One region of the Litoribacter ruber genome, then DNA from elsewhere that is predicted to be linked to it. Evidence: riboswitches for the same ligand, from Rfam matches in the RefSeq annotation. Region 1 holds a riboswitch; each other region holds the start of a gene.
What was found. A riboswitch is a leader RNA that binds a small molecule or an ion and turns the genes downstream of it on or off. The one in region 1 is predicted to bind thiamine pyrophosphate.
Positions count from the first base shown of each region.

Region 2: another riboswitch for thiamine pyrophosphate. It lies ahead of thiS (sulfur carrier protein ThiS); the one in region 1 lies ahead of thiM (hydroxyethylthiazole kinase).
Region 3: another riboswitch for thiamine pyrophosphate. It lies ahead of KI659_RS09955 (TonB-dependent receptor); the one in region 1 lies ahead of thiM (hydroxyethylthiazole kinase).

Region 1 is NZ_JAHCMY010000002.1:47,791-52,961, forward strand. It holds gene KI659_RS04900 (DUF4221 family protein) at 1-673, opposite strand, end outside; gene recG (ATP-dependent DNA helicase RecG) at 866-2,959, shown strand; gene KI659_RS04910 (GlcG/HbpS family heme-binding protein) at 3,125-3,586, shown strand; TPP riboswitch at 3,627-3,718, shown strand; gene thiM (hydroxyethylthiazole kinase) at 3,754-4,545, shown strand; gene thiE (thiamine phosphate synthase) at 4,546-5,171, shown strand, end outside.
Region 2 is NZ_JAHCMY010000010.1:44,849-50,019, forward strand. It holds gene KI659_RS14810 (putative DNA modification/repair radical SAM protein) at 1-816, shown strand, start outside; gene KI659_RS14815 (TIGR03915 family putative DNA repair protein) at 813-1,571, shown strand; TPP riboswitch at 1,608-1,699, shown strand; gene thiS (sulfur carrier protein ThiS) at 1,749-1,958, shown strand; gene KI659_RS14825 (thiamine phosphate synthase) at 1,960-2,568, shown strand; gene thiE (thiamine phosphate synthase) at 2,568-3,197, shown strand; gene KI659_RS14835 (thiazole synthase) at 3,172-3,942, shown strand; gene thiH (2-iminoacetate synthase ThiH) at 3,935-5,068, shown strand; gene KI659_RS14845 (DUF445 domain-containing protein) at 5,073-5,171, opposite strand, start outside.
Region 3 is NZ_JAHCMY010000004.1:269,147-274,317, forward strand. It holds gene pnuC (nicotinamide riboside transporter PnuC) at 1-65, shown strand, start outside; gene KI659_RS09945 (AAA family ATPase) at 58-591, shown strand; gene KI659_RS09950 (fatty acid desaturase family protein) at 791-1,849, shown strand; TPP riboswitch at 2,837-2,932, shown strand; gene KI659_RS09955 (TonB-dependent receptor) at 3,014-5,171, shown strand, end outside.

The DNA of each region.
Region 1 (5,171 bases):
CCTCATGCCACGAAAGATGGTTGGCCACCATACTTATTTCCATTTTATATTCATCATGGGATTTCATCGTATACCTATCCAAAGCTTTCAATTGATCTACAGGAAATCTTAAGATCTCACGGGTTTCAAGGTCTAGCTTGGCGATACCATGGGCACCTGCCCATCCTTTAGCATAAAATGACACAAAGTACTTTCCATCCTCTGATAAAATACCATCCGACGAAACGACTTCACCCTCTTCGAGAATACCTGAAGGAACCTTCGAAAAATCATATGAATCCTCCCTTTGGCCTTGCTCTGAAAAAATACCAATTGATGTAAAATTGGACAAAAGGTACCTCCCATCACTCAAATTTTGAACTCCATATACGTTTCCGGTACCATTTGGTCCTTCCTTCTCAAATGGGATTTTATGAGAGAGCCGAAGATTATCCAGATCAATGACCTCGAGAAGATTCTCATTGAAATCAAAATTATAAAATGTCGTTCCATCAGAACTCAAGTCCGATTGATGGAGTCCACCTGCCAAAAAAATAATATCATCCCCCGCATCCACCATCACGGTGTCAAGCTCAAAGTTGAGAGAAAGTGATTGGCTTTGGGAAAGATCCTTTGGGTTTTCTGAACAAGCAAAAAACAAAGCCGCTGCAAAAATTGGATAAAACTTTTTCATAACTTGGTTATAAATATGACTAAAAAATTAAAACTCTGCACTAATCATTAATAAATTTTAAGTTTTAAAAAGTCATAGATACGACAATTTATTAGTGCATTGAAGGCAAAGTAGGTTTTTGTACCTTCTTAGCCATCTTTTCCTGGATTTGTTTTAATTTGGGAAGTTTTTAAAACATACCCCTTTCAACCCGTGCCCGGCTACTTCGATACCAAAATAGAATTTCTGAAAGGCGTAGGCCCCCAAAAAGCTGAGTTGCTCAACAAAGAACTCAACATTTTTACTTTTGGGGAATTGCTGCAGCACTACCCTTTCCGGTATGAGGACCGCACCAAGTTTTACAAAATCCGCCACCTTACTGCCGAACTTGATCACGTACAGATATTGGGCAGGTTGGTCAAAATAGAAACCATCGGTGACGGGAGAAGGAAGCGGCTGGTAGGCTACTTCAGAGACGAAACCGGGGAAATGGAACTGACCTGGTTTAAAGGGGTACAATGGGTGGTCAAAAAACTTACCGTTGGAGCGGTTTATATTGCTTTTGGAAAGCCCAATCAATACGGCCGTAAATTCAGCATCGCCCACCCCGAACTCGAAATCTATACAGCGGCAACAGAAAACCGAAATGCCTTTCAGCCGATCTATTCCACTACCGAAAAACTACGGGCAAAATTTCTCGACAGCAAGGGCATTTCCAAAATCATGGAAATCCTGCTGCAAAATGCCCTACCTCAGATCCACGAAACTTTACCGACAAGCATTTTGGAGAGGTTCAACCTTCTGGCAAAAAAGCCTGCGATCAAAGAAATACACTTTCCCTCAAACCCTGAGGTTTTGAGAAAAGCCATTTATAGGCTAAAGTTTGAGGAGTTTTTTTATGTACAGCTCAGGTTGTTGAAACTTAAATTGACCCGAACGGAGAAATCCCAGGGGCAGATTCTTTCAGATACCAACCTGCTGACGGAATTTTATAAAAACCATATCCCGTTTGAACTTACCGGAGCGCAGAAAAGGGTGATCAAGGAGGCTTATAACGACATGCGATCGGGAAAGCAGATGAACCGGTTGATCCAAGGCGATGTAGGGAGCGGCAAAACCATGGTGGCTTTTATCTGCTGCCTGGTGGCCATAGGCTCATCGTCACAGGCTTGTCTGATGGCACCCACGGAGATTTTGGCCAACCAGCATCATGAGGGCTTGAAGGAATTTGCGGATATGATGGGGCTCAATATTGCCTTGCTGACAGGCAGCACCAAGAAGTCGGAACGGAAAAAGATCCATGCAGCTTTGTTGAGCGGAGAACTCCATATACTCATCGGCACCCATGCGCTTTTGGAAGATATCGTCCAGTTCAAGAATCTTGGCCTAGCCATCGTGGATGAGCAGCACAGATTCGGTGTGGCCCAGCGGGCAAAACTTTGGGCCAAAAACAAGCAGTTTGTTCCGCATGTACTGGTCATGACCGCCACGCCTATTCCCAGGACTTTGGCGATGACCCTTTACGGGGATCTCGACATTTCGGTCATTGATGAGCTACCGGCTGGCAGAAAACCTATCCAGACTGTACACCGCTATGACAAGGACAGGCTCAAGGTTTTTGGGTTTATCAAGAAAGAAATCGAATTGGGCAGGCAGGTTTATATAGTCTATCCGCTCATTGAGGAATCGGAAAAGATGGATTTAAAGAGCTTGATGGACGGATATGAAAGTATCGCCAGGGCCTTTCCGCAATATCCACTCAGCATCGTGCACGGAGCAATGAAGCCGGCTGACAAGGATTACGAGATGCAGCGGTTTGTCAAAGGAGAAACCAAGATCATGGTGGCCACCACCGTGATTGAGGTGGGTGTAAATGTGCCCAATGCCTCAGTCATGATCATTGAAAATGCGGAAAGGTTTGGCCTCTCCCAGCTCCACCAGCTCAGAGGGCGCGTGGGACGTGGCGCCGAGCAGTCCTATTGTGTGCTGATGAGCAAATATGAACTCTCCAAAGACAGCCGAATCCGCCTTGATACCATGGTCAGAACAAATAACGGTTTTGAGATTGCAGATGTAGATCTCAAACTGCGTGGCCCTGGTGACCTGATGGGCACACAGCAGAGTGGCATCATGGACCTGCTGATCGGTGACCTAAGCAAGGATGCCCCTATCTTGGCCATTGCAAGAGATGCCGCCCAGAATATCCTGGCCGAGGACCCTGATCTCAGCCACCCCAGCAATGCCCTGATCCTACGGCAGGTTCAAAGCCAAAGAAAACATCAGGTCAATTGGAGCAGGATAAGTTGAGGCGTAAAAGAAAAGGACACAGAGTTTAAATGGGTTTTAAAAAAAAATAGTTTCACAGAGTTTTTTGCTGAAGCCTGACAAACACCTCCCCTTTAATAATTTTCAGCTTTTGGAAAATCTCAGCTAGGAAATCCGTAAATTTAATCTCCACTAATTTTCTTCACCATGAACATCAAAAAAAGACTTTTAATCGCTTTATTTTTCTTTTCCATCACCAACCTTGCCCTTTCCCAAACCCGTGCCCTTGACCTGGAGGCTGCACAGAAGATTTCAGATGCGGCTGAGGAGCGGGCCAGACAGGACAACTGGAACGTGGTCATTGCCATTTTGGATGAAGGTGGGCATTTGCTGGCCTTGAGGCGCATGGACGGCACCCAGGTGGGCAGCGTGGAAGTGGCCATTGCCAAAGCAAAAACTTCTGTCTATTTCAAGCGGTCTACCAAGGTTTTTGAAGATGGAGCCAAGAGCGGAAACAGCCATTTAATGAGTTTGCCGAATGTGGTAGCCGTGGAAGGTGGGTTGCCAATCAAAGATGGAGACCGCGTGATAGGAGCCATCGGAATCAGTGGGGTAACAAGCGAACAGGATGGAATCATCGCCGAAGCGGCTCTAAAAGCTTGGCCATAAATTGCCTTCGATGGCAGGATTTACTAACTTAGTTCCCATAATCAAACTTTAGGGGTGCCCAGTTGGGCTGAGATTATACCCTTTGAACCTGATGCAGTTCGCACTGCCGAAGGAAAAAGTTGCGTATTGACTTTTCAAAGGGACTCCTAACTAAACCCACAACTACCATGGAGTCTATTATCAAAAACCTACAGCTTGTAAGGCAAAAAAGCCCGCTGGTTCACAACATCACCAATTTTGTGGTGATGAACAATACGGCCAACGCCATATTGGCCATTGGGGCCTCCCCCATCATGGCACATGCCCACCCTGAGGTGGAAGATCTCATTGACTTGGTTGGCGCCTCGGTAATCAATATCGGCACATTGGACGAATATTGGGTAGACAGCATGATGCTCGCCGCCAAAAAGGCCAACTCCATTGGCAAACCCTGGATTTTGGATCCTGTAGGTGCTGGTGCCTCCAAATACCGCAATGATACCCTTGCCGAGCTTCTCCACCACAAACCGACCGTCATCCGAGGCAACGCCTCCGAGATCATGTCTTTGGCCAAAATCGACATCGCATCCAAAGGTGTGGACAGCGCCAACACCTCCGATGAGGCCGTTGAGGCTGGAAAAAACCTCTCCAATTCTACCGGTGCCGTGGTGTGCATTTCAGGGGAAAAGGACTATGTAATCCAAGGCGACAGGGTTTCGATGATAGAAAATGGCCACGAACTCATGGGCCAAATCACGGGAATGGGCTGCACAGCCTCGGCGTTGATAGGGGCATTTGCCGCTGTAATAGATGACCCATTTGATGCCACCGTATCGGCTATGGCGGTTTTGGGCATGGCAGGGCAGATGGCCTCTGAGATGGCATCCGGTCCTGGGACCATGCAACTCTACATTTACGACTGCCTCCACCAGATGGGCGACACCGATATCACCAACCTTGCCAAAATCAGCATGCTCTAAATGGATTTTGCAGATTTTCCATTCCGCCTGTATTTAGTAACTGACCAAAAAGCCTGTCTGGGAAGGGATTTCTTTTGGGTAATGGAAGAGGCAATCAAAGGCGGCGTGGAGATCATACAGCTACGTGAAAAGGATCTTGCCACACCTGCTTTCACCGAAAAAGCCCTTCGTCTAAAGGAAATTTGTTCGAAATACAACGTGCCGTTGATAATCAATGACAACGTGGAAGTGGCCAAAGCAGTAGAGGCGACAGGACTTCATATCGGGCAGAAAGATGAAAGTCTGCAACAGGTAAAAAGCCTCTTGGGCAGCCACTACCCTGTGGGCCTTTCGCTGGAACAGGCCTCAGAATTGACAAAGGCAGGCAGCGAGTTTGCCTGGTATTATGGAGTAAGCCCAATTTTCACCACTCCCACCAAAGCTGACACCTACACGGAGTGGGGCTTGAATGGGCTGCAAAACCTGAGACAGATGACCAGCAAGCCCCTGGTGGCAATAGGCAATATCAAAGTGAGCAATGCGGAGTCGGTAATTCGGGCCGGAGCGGATTGCCTGGCGGTGGTCTCCGGCATCTGCAGTGACCCTAGCCCCGCCAAGGCTGCCGAGGAATTTCGAAATCAAATTGA
Region 2 (5,171 bases), on a different contig from region 1:
GGTGCCAGCGATGAACTCATGCGGGAAGCCGGGCTGTATGCCGACCGACTAAGCGTTAATCTTGAACTCCCCACCTCTTCAGGCCTAAAATTGTTGGCTCCTGACAAGAACCACAAGGACATGATCAAGCCCATGGCCTCTATTCAGCAGGATATTTTGAAATTTAAGGAGGAAAAGAAACTGATCAAATCCACCCCCATTTTTGCTCCTGCTGGCCAATCCAGCCAGATGATTATCGGGGCGACCAAAGAAAGTGACCTGGACATCATCAAAACCAGCTCAACCCTCTACCAGAAGTTCAATCTCAAAAGGGTGTACTTCTCAGGCTATGTACCTGTTTTAGAACACCAAAACTTACCTATTCTAGGCACTCCTGTGCCTTTGGTGCGGGAAAACCGTCTTTACCAAACCGATTGGCTGATGCGATTTTATCAGTTCAACCCTCAGGAGATTGTCAATGAAACACATCCGAACCTAGATTTAGAGATTGACCCTAAGTTAAGTTGGGCCTTGAGAAACCGGGAATATTTTCCTGTTGACGTCAATAAGGCTGATTACCACTTGATACTCAGAATACCGGGCGTGGGAGTGAAATCTGCCAAAAAGATAATAGCGGCCAGAAAATTTGGGGCATTGAATATGGACAAGCTTCGCAAATTTGGAATTGCCATGAACCGCGCCCAGCATTTTATCACCTGTGGAAATCACGTGGGTGCCAGGGACATGGACAGTTTGACCCTGCGTCAACTTATCCTCCAAAATGGCAGCAGCAAATTTTCCGCAAACTTCTCCCCTCAACTTTCCCTTTTCCAATGAGCTATTTTACCTATGACGGATCATTTGACGGCTTGCTGACGGCAATTTTTGAAAGCTACGCCCTAAAAATAGCCGAGCCTCAAATATATATTGAAGGTGATCTGGGGCCACAGCTTTTTGAAAAAATACATAAAGTGTCTGCCGATCAGGAAAAAGCAGAAAGAGTAAAAACGAAAATCCAATCACTCTTGGGAAAAAGTGGTCTTCAGAGTTTATGGAAAGCCACCCTTTCGGAGCAGACAAACGTGGGGAATATCGTATCTGGAGTGGTGCGCTATGCCCTGAAGTCAGAAAAAGATGTGCTCAAGGATTACGGACACCCATCTGTGTTGGCCTTGCAGGAAATCATGAAAAAGCTCAGCAGGGAAAGGCACCGGATGACCGCTTTTGTCAGGTTCAAGTTGGCCTCAGACCAGATTTACTATGCCACCATTGAGCCAGACTTTGATGTGCTGCCGCTGATTTCGGAGCATTTCAAAAACCGGTATGCAGACCAAAAGTGGATGATATTTGACCTCAAGAGAAATTACGGGGTCTTTTATGATTTGACTAAAGTAGTACCCGTAGAATTTCACCAAACTGAAAATTCAGAAACCCCTGCCCTTATCAGCATAGAATGGGACGATACGGAAATGGAATTTCAATCCTTATGGAAAAACTACTTTAAATCCACCAATATAGCCAGCCGCAAAAATCCAAAGCTGCATCTGCAACACGTACCGAAGAGGTACTGGAAATACTTAGTGGAGAAATGAGGGTAGGTCTTCTGCCCAAAACTATTATCTTTGTATTAAATACTTTAGGGGTGCCCCGGCGGGCTGAGATCATACCCTTTGAACCTGATGCAGTTCGGACTGTCGAAGGGAAAAGTCTAGGTCCACATAGAGACCAAACCTAAAGTGTTGTATTTCTGAGTCAAAATTTCACCATAAATGGAAATAATTCTGAACAACACCCCCAAGTCCCTACCCCAGTATGAGCAAATCAGCGCTGCAGAATTGGTATCGGTGACTTTTCCCAATAATGGAAAAGGAATTGCCCTAGCTATAGAAAATCAGGTGATTCCTCGCAATAAATGGACGGAAACCATCATCAGGGATTCCGCAAAAGTGGTAGTATTCAAAGCAACTCAAGGGGGCTGAGATGAAAATTATACTGTTCTCTTCACTCGTGCCGGTACGCAAAGAAGCTGAGCTCATCCGGAGCTATCTAGCCTGTGGAGTAGAACGTTTTCACCTCAAAAAACCCCTTCTTCCCGAAAATGCCCTTGTCCGCTTGGTTGAGCTCATAGGACATGAGCACAGGGAGAAACTTGCCCTGCATTCCCATCACCATATTGCCCGACCCTTAGGGATCAAAAGACTCCACTTTTCTGAGGTCCTTCGGGAAAGTACGCCGGTCGAGGAAATTGAAAACCAGAAAAATCAGGGATTTCACCTAAGCACCTCTGTCCATTCATTTGACACCCTGGAAACACTACCACCCTACTTTGATTACATCTTCATGGGACCTGTCTTTCCAAGCATTAGCAAAAAAGGATATGGGGAACCCTTTGATCCAAAAAAATGGGAAAAGGTAAGGGATATTGACCACAATCTCATTGCCATAGGGGGCATTACCAACGAAAAGCTTCCCCTGGTGATGGAGATGGGTTTTTCAGGTGCCGCACTGTTAGGAGGCATATGGAAATCCACCCAACCCAAAGCCTTGGAAGAACTAAATTTGGCATTACAATTTAAAGAAAGTGTGTGATGGAAAGATTGCAGTTTATCAGTCATGGCCATACGGCCGAAGAGCAACTTGAGGGAATTAAATTGGTTTTGGATGCCGGCTGCAAATGGGTGCAGTTTAGATGGAAAAGCGCCTCCTTAAACAAGATTCTAAAAATCGGAACGGAAGTCAAAAGCCTTACTGAGGCCTATGGAGCCAAACTTCTGATCAACGATCATATCAAAGCCGCTCAGGAGCTTGATGCAGATGGGTTACATTTGGGCCTTGATGATGGAAGCATTCCCGAAGCACGTAAGATTTTGGGCGTAAAGAAAATCATCGGTGGAACAGCCAATACCTTGAAGCATGTACAGCAAAGACTTGATGAGGGAGTGGATTATGTAGGCTTGGGCCCATTGAGATTTACAGTCACCAAAGAGAAACTAAGCCCAATCCTCGGTTTTGAGGGATACACGGACATCTGCAGCAAACTGACCTCGGGTCAGGTACCCATTTATGCCATAGGAGGCGTAAATGCCGAGGATATACCGCAATTACTGGAATGCGGAGTTTATGGAGTGGCGGTATCATCTGCCCTTCTGGACGATCCCAATTCAAGTATTAAAAATTTTAACAGAAAACTTTATGAAGCCGCTAAAAATAGTAGATAAGGAATTTACCTCCCGCCTTTTTCTGGGAACAGGAAAATTCGGGAGCAATAAGGATATGGAGGAGGCTGTGCTGGCTTCGGGAAGTGAAATGGTAACCGTGGCACTTAAGAGGGTGGATATGGAAACCGATACCGACCAGATCATCACCCATCTGCAACATCCGCATATTAACCTTTTGCCTAATACTTCCGGAGTCAGAAATGCCAAGGAAGCCATTTTTGCTGCCCAGCTTACCAGGGAGGCCATGGAGACCAATTGGCTGAAGCTGGAAATCCACCCGGATCCAAAATACCTGATGCCGGACCCCATCGAAACGCTTAAGGCCACTGAGGAACTTGCCAAAATGGGCTTTATTGTACTGCCCTACATCCACGCCGACCCTGTGCTATGCAAGAGGCTGGAGGATGCCGGGACATCTGCTGTGATGCCACTGGGTGCCCCCATTGGGACAAACAAAGGACTCAAAGCCGAAACCTTCCTGGAGATCATTATTGAGCAAAGCCGTGTGCCAGTGATCATAGATGCCGGCATTGGAGCTCCATCGGACGCCTCCAAAGCTATGGAAATGGGTGCCGATGCGGTCTTGGTCAATACAGCCATTGCCGTGGCTGGAAATCCAAGGGAAATGGCCAAGGCCTTTAAATTAGCTGTTGAGGCTGGTAGAATGGCATTTGAAGCCAGATTGGGTAAAATCAGCAGCCACGCTGAGGCATCCTCTCCCCTCACCCAATTTTTGAATGAATAACCAAGACCGAATTGTGCAGAAGAGTTTCGTAGAAGTATTTGAAAATCACAGCTGGGAGGAAATCAGCGAAAGAATCAACAGCAAGCAGGAAGCAGACGTAATCCGTGCCATCCGTAGTCCAAAGCGAAATTTAGAGGATTTTATGGCCCTGATCAGTCCTGCGGCCGAACCGTTTCTGGAAGAAATGGCCCAGGTGAGCCACCAACTGACCAAGGAGAGATTTGGCAAAACCATACAGATGTACGCGCCCATGTATGTGAGCAACGAGTGCCAAAACATCTGTACCTACTGCGGCTTCAGCTTCAACAACCGTGTCCCGCGAAAGACGCTCTCTGACTCCGAATTGCTGGAAGAAGTCGAAGCCATCAAGGCCCTGGGCTTCCAACACGTGCTATTGGTGTCCGGCGAGGCGAATTATACCGTCAACATCAATTACTTCTCCAATGCGGTCAAGCTGATCCGGGATAAATTTGCCAACATATCGATCGAAGTACAACCTTTGGAGCAGGAAGAATACGAAAGATTGCAGGAATTGGGTGTATATGCCGTGCTGGTTTATCAGGAAACCTACCACCGAGATACCTACAAAGTTTATCATCCAAAGGGAAAAAAGAGCAACTTCAATTATCGGTTAGAAACACCTGACCGCGTCGGTAAGGCGAAAGTCCACAAAATTGGACTAGGTGTGCTTCTGGGTTTGGAGGCCTGGAGAACCGACAGTTTCTTCTGTGCCCTGCATCTGGATTATCTGCAAAAGACCTACTGGCAAAGCAAATATTCCATATCTTTTCCGCGCATGAGACCTGCTGAGGGTATAATTGAACCAAATGTGATCGTTTCGGACAAAAACCTCGTGCAGTTGATCTGTGCATACCGGATGTTTAACCCTGACGTGGAACTTTCCATTTCCACGAGGGAATCGGAGAAATTCAGAGAATCCGTGGTACCCTTGGGCGCAACGAGCATGAGCGCCGAGTCCAAAACCAACCCAGGAGGCTATGCCGTGGAGCCTGAAACCCTGGAGCAATTTGAAATCTGTGATGAGCGCCCTGCATCTGCGATTGCCAACATGATCAGGAAGAAGGGATACGAGCCAGTATGGAAAGACTGGTTTGTAGGTCAGTAAATTTTCAGATACCCGAAAAGAGTCGGACTAAAGCAATGGTAACCCCGACCAAAAAACCCACCACTGCTCCATTGAGTCGGATGTATTGGAGGTCATCCCCTAC
Region 3 (5,171 bases), on a different contig from region 1:
CGGTGATGGCCATTTTGGGTTTAATCGCCTGGATGAAAGCTGCTAAAAAACCCGTTTATGCTTAGAATCGTGATCATTGGACCGGAATCAACCGGGAAAAGCACACTTGCCAAAGGACTTTCTGATCATTTCGGCGAACCTTGGGTCCGTGAATACGCCCGAGAATACCTGGAGCAATTGGATAGGGAATATCGATACGAGGACCTTCTGCCTATTGCCCAAGGCCAAATCCAGCTCGAGGAACTGGCCGCCAAGAATGCTGAGAAGATGCTTTTTTGCGATACGGACCTGCACGTGATCGATGTTTGGAGTCGCCATAAATATGGTAAAACCCATGCTTGGACCCTAGATGAAATCAGCCGCAGGAATTATGACCTCTACCTGCTTACAAACATAGATATGCCCTGGGAACCCGACCCGCAGCGGGAACATCCTGAACCTGAAATGAGGAATTATTTTTTTAATGTTTATTTGGAAAAAATCCAAACCACCAGTGTTCCTTATCAATTGGTTTCCGGCATGATTGAAGAAAGATTGCATGCCTCTATTGAAATAATAGAGGCATTAATGAGAAAAAAACGAATGGATTGAATTATATGTCCAAAGCCGCCGTTAGGTAAATGAAGCAAATCAAAAGATAAAGCAATAAAAAAGGATTTAACCACCTATCAATATTTGCATTTTTGAAAAGTTTAAAAAAGCTTATATTTGCTTAATAGCTATTAAAGTCCCCCCAGTAATACGGCAGCGCTTCAGTGGCCAAAATGAATTAGAATTTCATCATTTCTTTATGCAAAAACCAAAATTCCAGAAATCCACCCCATTTCACCAAACATTAAAAGCACGCGTCCAGAATCATTTCAAAGAAAATAACATTGCCCAAACAGGAAACACCCAGCTTTACACCAAAGCCATAATCCTGACTATCTCATTTGTGGCGGTTTATATCCACCTGCTTTTCTTCACTCCTTTCTGGCCTATTGCCATCCTGGAAAGCATCGTCCTAGGCGGACTGGCGGCCTCGATTGGCTTTAATGTCATGCACGATGGCGCCCATGGCAGCTTTAGCAACCAGCCATGGCTCAACAAACTGGCTGGCTTATCCATCAACTTCCTAGGGGCAAATGTCTTCATGTGGAAAACCAAGCACAACGTGGTCCATCACTCCTACACCAACATTGAAGGTGTGGATGACGATATGAACGCACGGCCTTTCCTACGACTTTGCCCAGCCCAAAAGCGGTATGGCATGCACAAGTATCAGCATCTATATTTCCTTCTGACTTATAGCCTGCTCTATCATTACTGGGTGTTTGTGACCGATTACAAAAAATATGTGACCGGCCGGGTAGGCATCACCCCTATCCAGAAAATGAAAACCAGTGACCACATCTCCTTTTGGGGCTTCAAGTTAGTCCATGCGGTTTTGTTTATGGCACTGCCCATTTATCTGTTAGGTTTTATGCCCTGGTTGGTAGGCTTTCTCCTGTTTGGCTTTTCCACGGGCATCTTCCTGAGCGTCATCTTCCAAATGGCTCACTCAGTAGAGGAAACCATCTTCCCTATCAATGAAGGCGTCCAGCTGGAAGACGACTGGGCTACCCACCAATTGAGAACCACCACTAATTTTGCCACCAAAAATAAGGTATTGACTTGGTTGGTAGGCGGGCTGAATTTCCAGGTGGAGCACCACCTTTTCCCAAAGATTTCCCATATCCATTATCCTGCAATAAGCAAGATCATCAAGGATGTGTGCCAGGAATACCAAGTGCCTTACTTGGAGCACTCCAGACTAAGACAGGCCTTTGCATCGCATTATTATCACCTGAAGGCATTGGGCACAGCTTAATTTCTGAAAAATAATTGCCCACAAAGTCGAAGAAGTCGCACTAAGGTTTAAATCTAACTTAGTGCGGCTTTTTTTTTTATAATAACAATGCCCGCTCATCTCCATTGCTAATTATTTATTCCCAACACTTTTCGCGGCGTTTTTAAAACCTGGTGCAACTCCTTTGCGACCCATTTCCTTGTCCGCGAACCAGTCTTAGCGCCTTTGAGCCCTTTGTGGCCATTTTATTCAACCGTTCATTCTTAATTCCTCATTCCTAATTCTTCTATTTAAGGTTTAAATCTAACTTAGTGCGGCTTTTTTTTTATAATAACATGCCCGTTCTCCATTGCTAATAATTTATTCCCAACCCTTTTCGCGGCTTTTTTAAAACTTGGTGCAACTCCTTTGTACCCATTTCCTTGTCCGTGAACCAGTCTTAGCGCCTTTGAGCTCTTTGTGGCCATTTTATTCAACCGTTCATTCTTAATTCCTCATTCCTAATTCTTCTATTTAAGGTTTAAATCTAACTTAGTGCGGCTTTTTTTTTTATAATAACATTGCCGCTCATCTCCATTGCTAATTATTTATTCCCAACCCTTTTCGCGGCGTTTTTAAAACCTGGTGCAACTCCTTTGCGACCCATTTCCTTGTCCGCGAACCAGTCTTAGCGCCTTTGAGCCCTTTGTGGCCATTTTATTCAACCGTTCATTCTTAATTCCTCATTCCTAATTCTTCTATTTAAGGTTTAAATCTAACTTAGTGCGGCTTTTTTTTTATAATAACATGCCCGCTCATTCTTCATTGCTAATTATTTATTCCCAACCGTTTTCGCGACTTTTTTAAAACCTGGTGCAACTCCTTTGTGCCCATTTCCTTGTCCGCGAACCAGTCTTAGCGCCTTTGAGCCCTTTGTGGCCATTTTCTTCAACCGTTCATTCTTAATTCCTCATTCCTAATTCTTCTATTTTTAATTCCATTGCCGATCTTGATAATATCCTTACCTTTGCTCCCATTAAGGGGTGCCCTAATATAACGGGCTGAGATCATACCCATTGAACCTGATACGGTTAGTACCGGCGAAGGGAAATGAGCGGTTTACAGAAAGTGGAGCAGCCTCCCCTTGGTTTGCTTCTATGTTTAACCAAACTGCCGAAAGGCAACAGTTTTTATCACCATTATTACATGAAAAAGTTAGTATTCATGCTATCCGTCATGCTCATGAGCATCGGCGCCATGGCACAGAACCGTTTGTCCGGCACAGTCACCGATGCCGAAACTGGTGAAACCCTTCCGGGAGCAAACATTATCTTAGAGGGCACCGGCAGGGGAAGCACCACCGACATGATCGGCCGTTACCAAGTCAACAGGATTCCTGCCGGAGATTACGATGTGAGGGTTTCTTACGTAGGGTACCAGACCACAAGGTCAAGCATCAGCATTTCGGCCGATTTAGAATTGGATTTCTCCTTGGACAAAAGCCTGCTTTCCACCGAGGAGTTTATCGTTACAGCCACACGGGCCGGACAGACCACCCCCACAACCTTTAAAACCATCTCCAAAGAGGAACTCAACAAAAACAATCTGGGCCAGGACATTCCTTTCCTGCTAAATTACACCCCATCAGTGGTCAGCCATTCCGATGCGGGAGCAGGTGTGGGCTACACGGGTCTGAGAATCCGGGGTTCCGACCAAACCAGAATCAACGTAACAGTAAACGGGATCCCGCTTAATGATGCCGAATCCCATGGCGTATTCTGGGTCAACATGCCGGACTTTGCCTCATCCGTGGAAAACATCCAGATCCAGCGTGGTGTGGGTACTTCCACCAATGGTGCGGCTACTTTTGGGGCCAGCCTCAACATCCAGACAGATACCAAAAGGGAAGAAAGCTACGCCGAAATCGACAATGGGTTCGGTTCTTTCAATACCCGGCGCCATACAGTGAAAGCCGGAACGGGCCTATTGAACAACAGGTGGGCAGTAGACGCAAGATTATCGCAGATCACTTCCGATGGCTACATTGACCGTGCCTTTTCAGACCTTCGCTCCTATTATCTATCTGGGGGTTATTATGGCGACAACCATGTTTTCAAAATGAATGTATTTGCAGGAGCTGAGCAAACTTACCAAGCTTGGAATGGTGTCCCGGAAAACCTGCTGCAGACCAACCGTACTTTTAACAGCTATACCTACGAAAACGAAACGGATAATTACCAGCAGCAGCACTATCAATTCATCTATGCCGGTAATCTGGATAGCAATTGGAAAGCCAATGCGGCCCTGCACTATACTAAAGGCGCCGGATATTATGAGCAGTTCCGTCCAAATGACCGACTTCTTAGAAACTACGGCATCCAGCCTATTGTGATTGGTGGGGAAACCATTGAAAGAACAGACATCATCAGAAGAAGATGGTTGGACAATGACTTCTATGGGGCGACTTTCTCGCTGAATTACATCTCCGGTGACGGCCGATTGGATGCGATTTTGGGCGGTGGGGCAAACCGTTATGACGGGGACCACTTTGGGGAAATCATCTGGATGAGAGTAGCAGGCGATACGGATATCCGGGACCGTTATTATGACAACAATGCGGTGAAAGATGACCGCAACATTTTCCTTAAAGCTACCTATGAAGTGGTAGACCAGCTTTACCTTTTTGGCGACCTTCAATACAGAGGAATCGACTATAGATTTGTAGGAATCAACAACGACCTCCGAGACATCAGCGGATTCCAAAACTACCATTTCTTTAACCCAAAATTCGGCTTCAGCTATGAGGCGGCCAAAGGCAAAACCTTCTACGCCTCCTATGCGGTAGCCAATCGTGAACCAGTGAGAAGGGATTTCACTGACAGCCCCCTCACAGAGATTCCAAGGCCAGAAAACCTCCAAAACATTGAGGCTGGTGTAAGGACACAGCACAACAATTTCCAATATGGCGCCAATCTCTACTACATGAAGTATAATGATCAATTGGTGCTTACAGGGCAATTAAATGATGTAGGGGCCTATATCCGAGAAAATGTGGCGGATAGCTATAGAGCGGGTATCGAGTTGGACGGAGCGGTGATGCTTTCCCCTAAGTGGACTTTGGGGGGAAACATTGCCTTCAGCCGAAACAAGATCGCAGAGTTCACCGAATTTGTGGATGACTACGCCGCCGAGGTTTTCCAGCAGGAAAGCTTCACCTATACGGACACCGACATCGCCTTCTCCCCCAATGTGGTAGGATCAGCCATGATTGACTTCCGTCCGATCAAAGGACTTGAAATCTCCCTGCTATCCAAGTATGTGGACAGCCAATATCTGGACAACACCCAAAACGAAAACAGAAAGC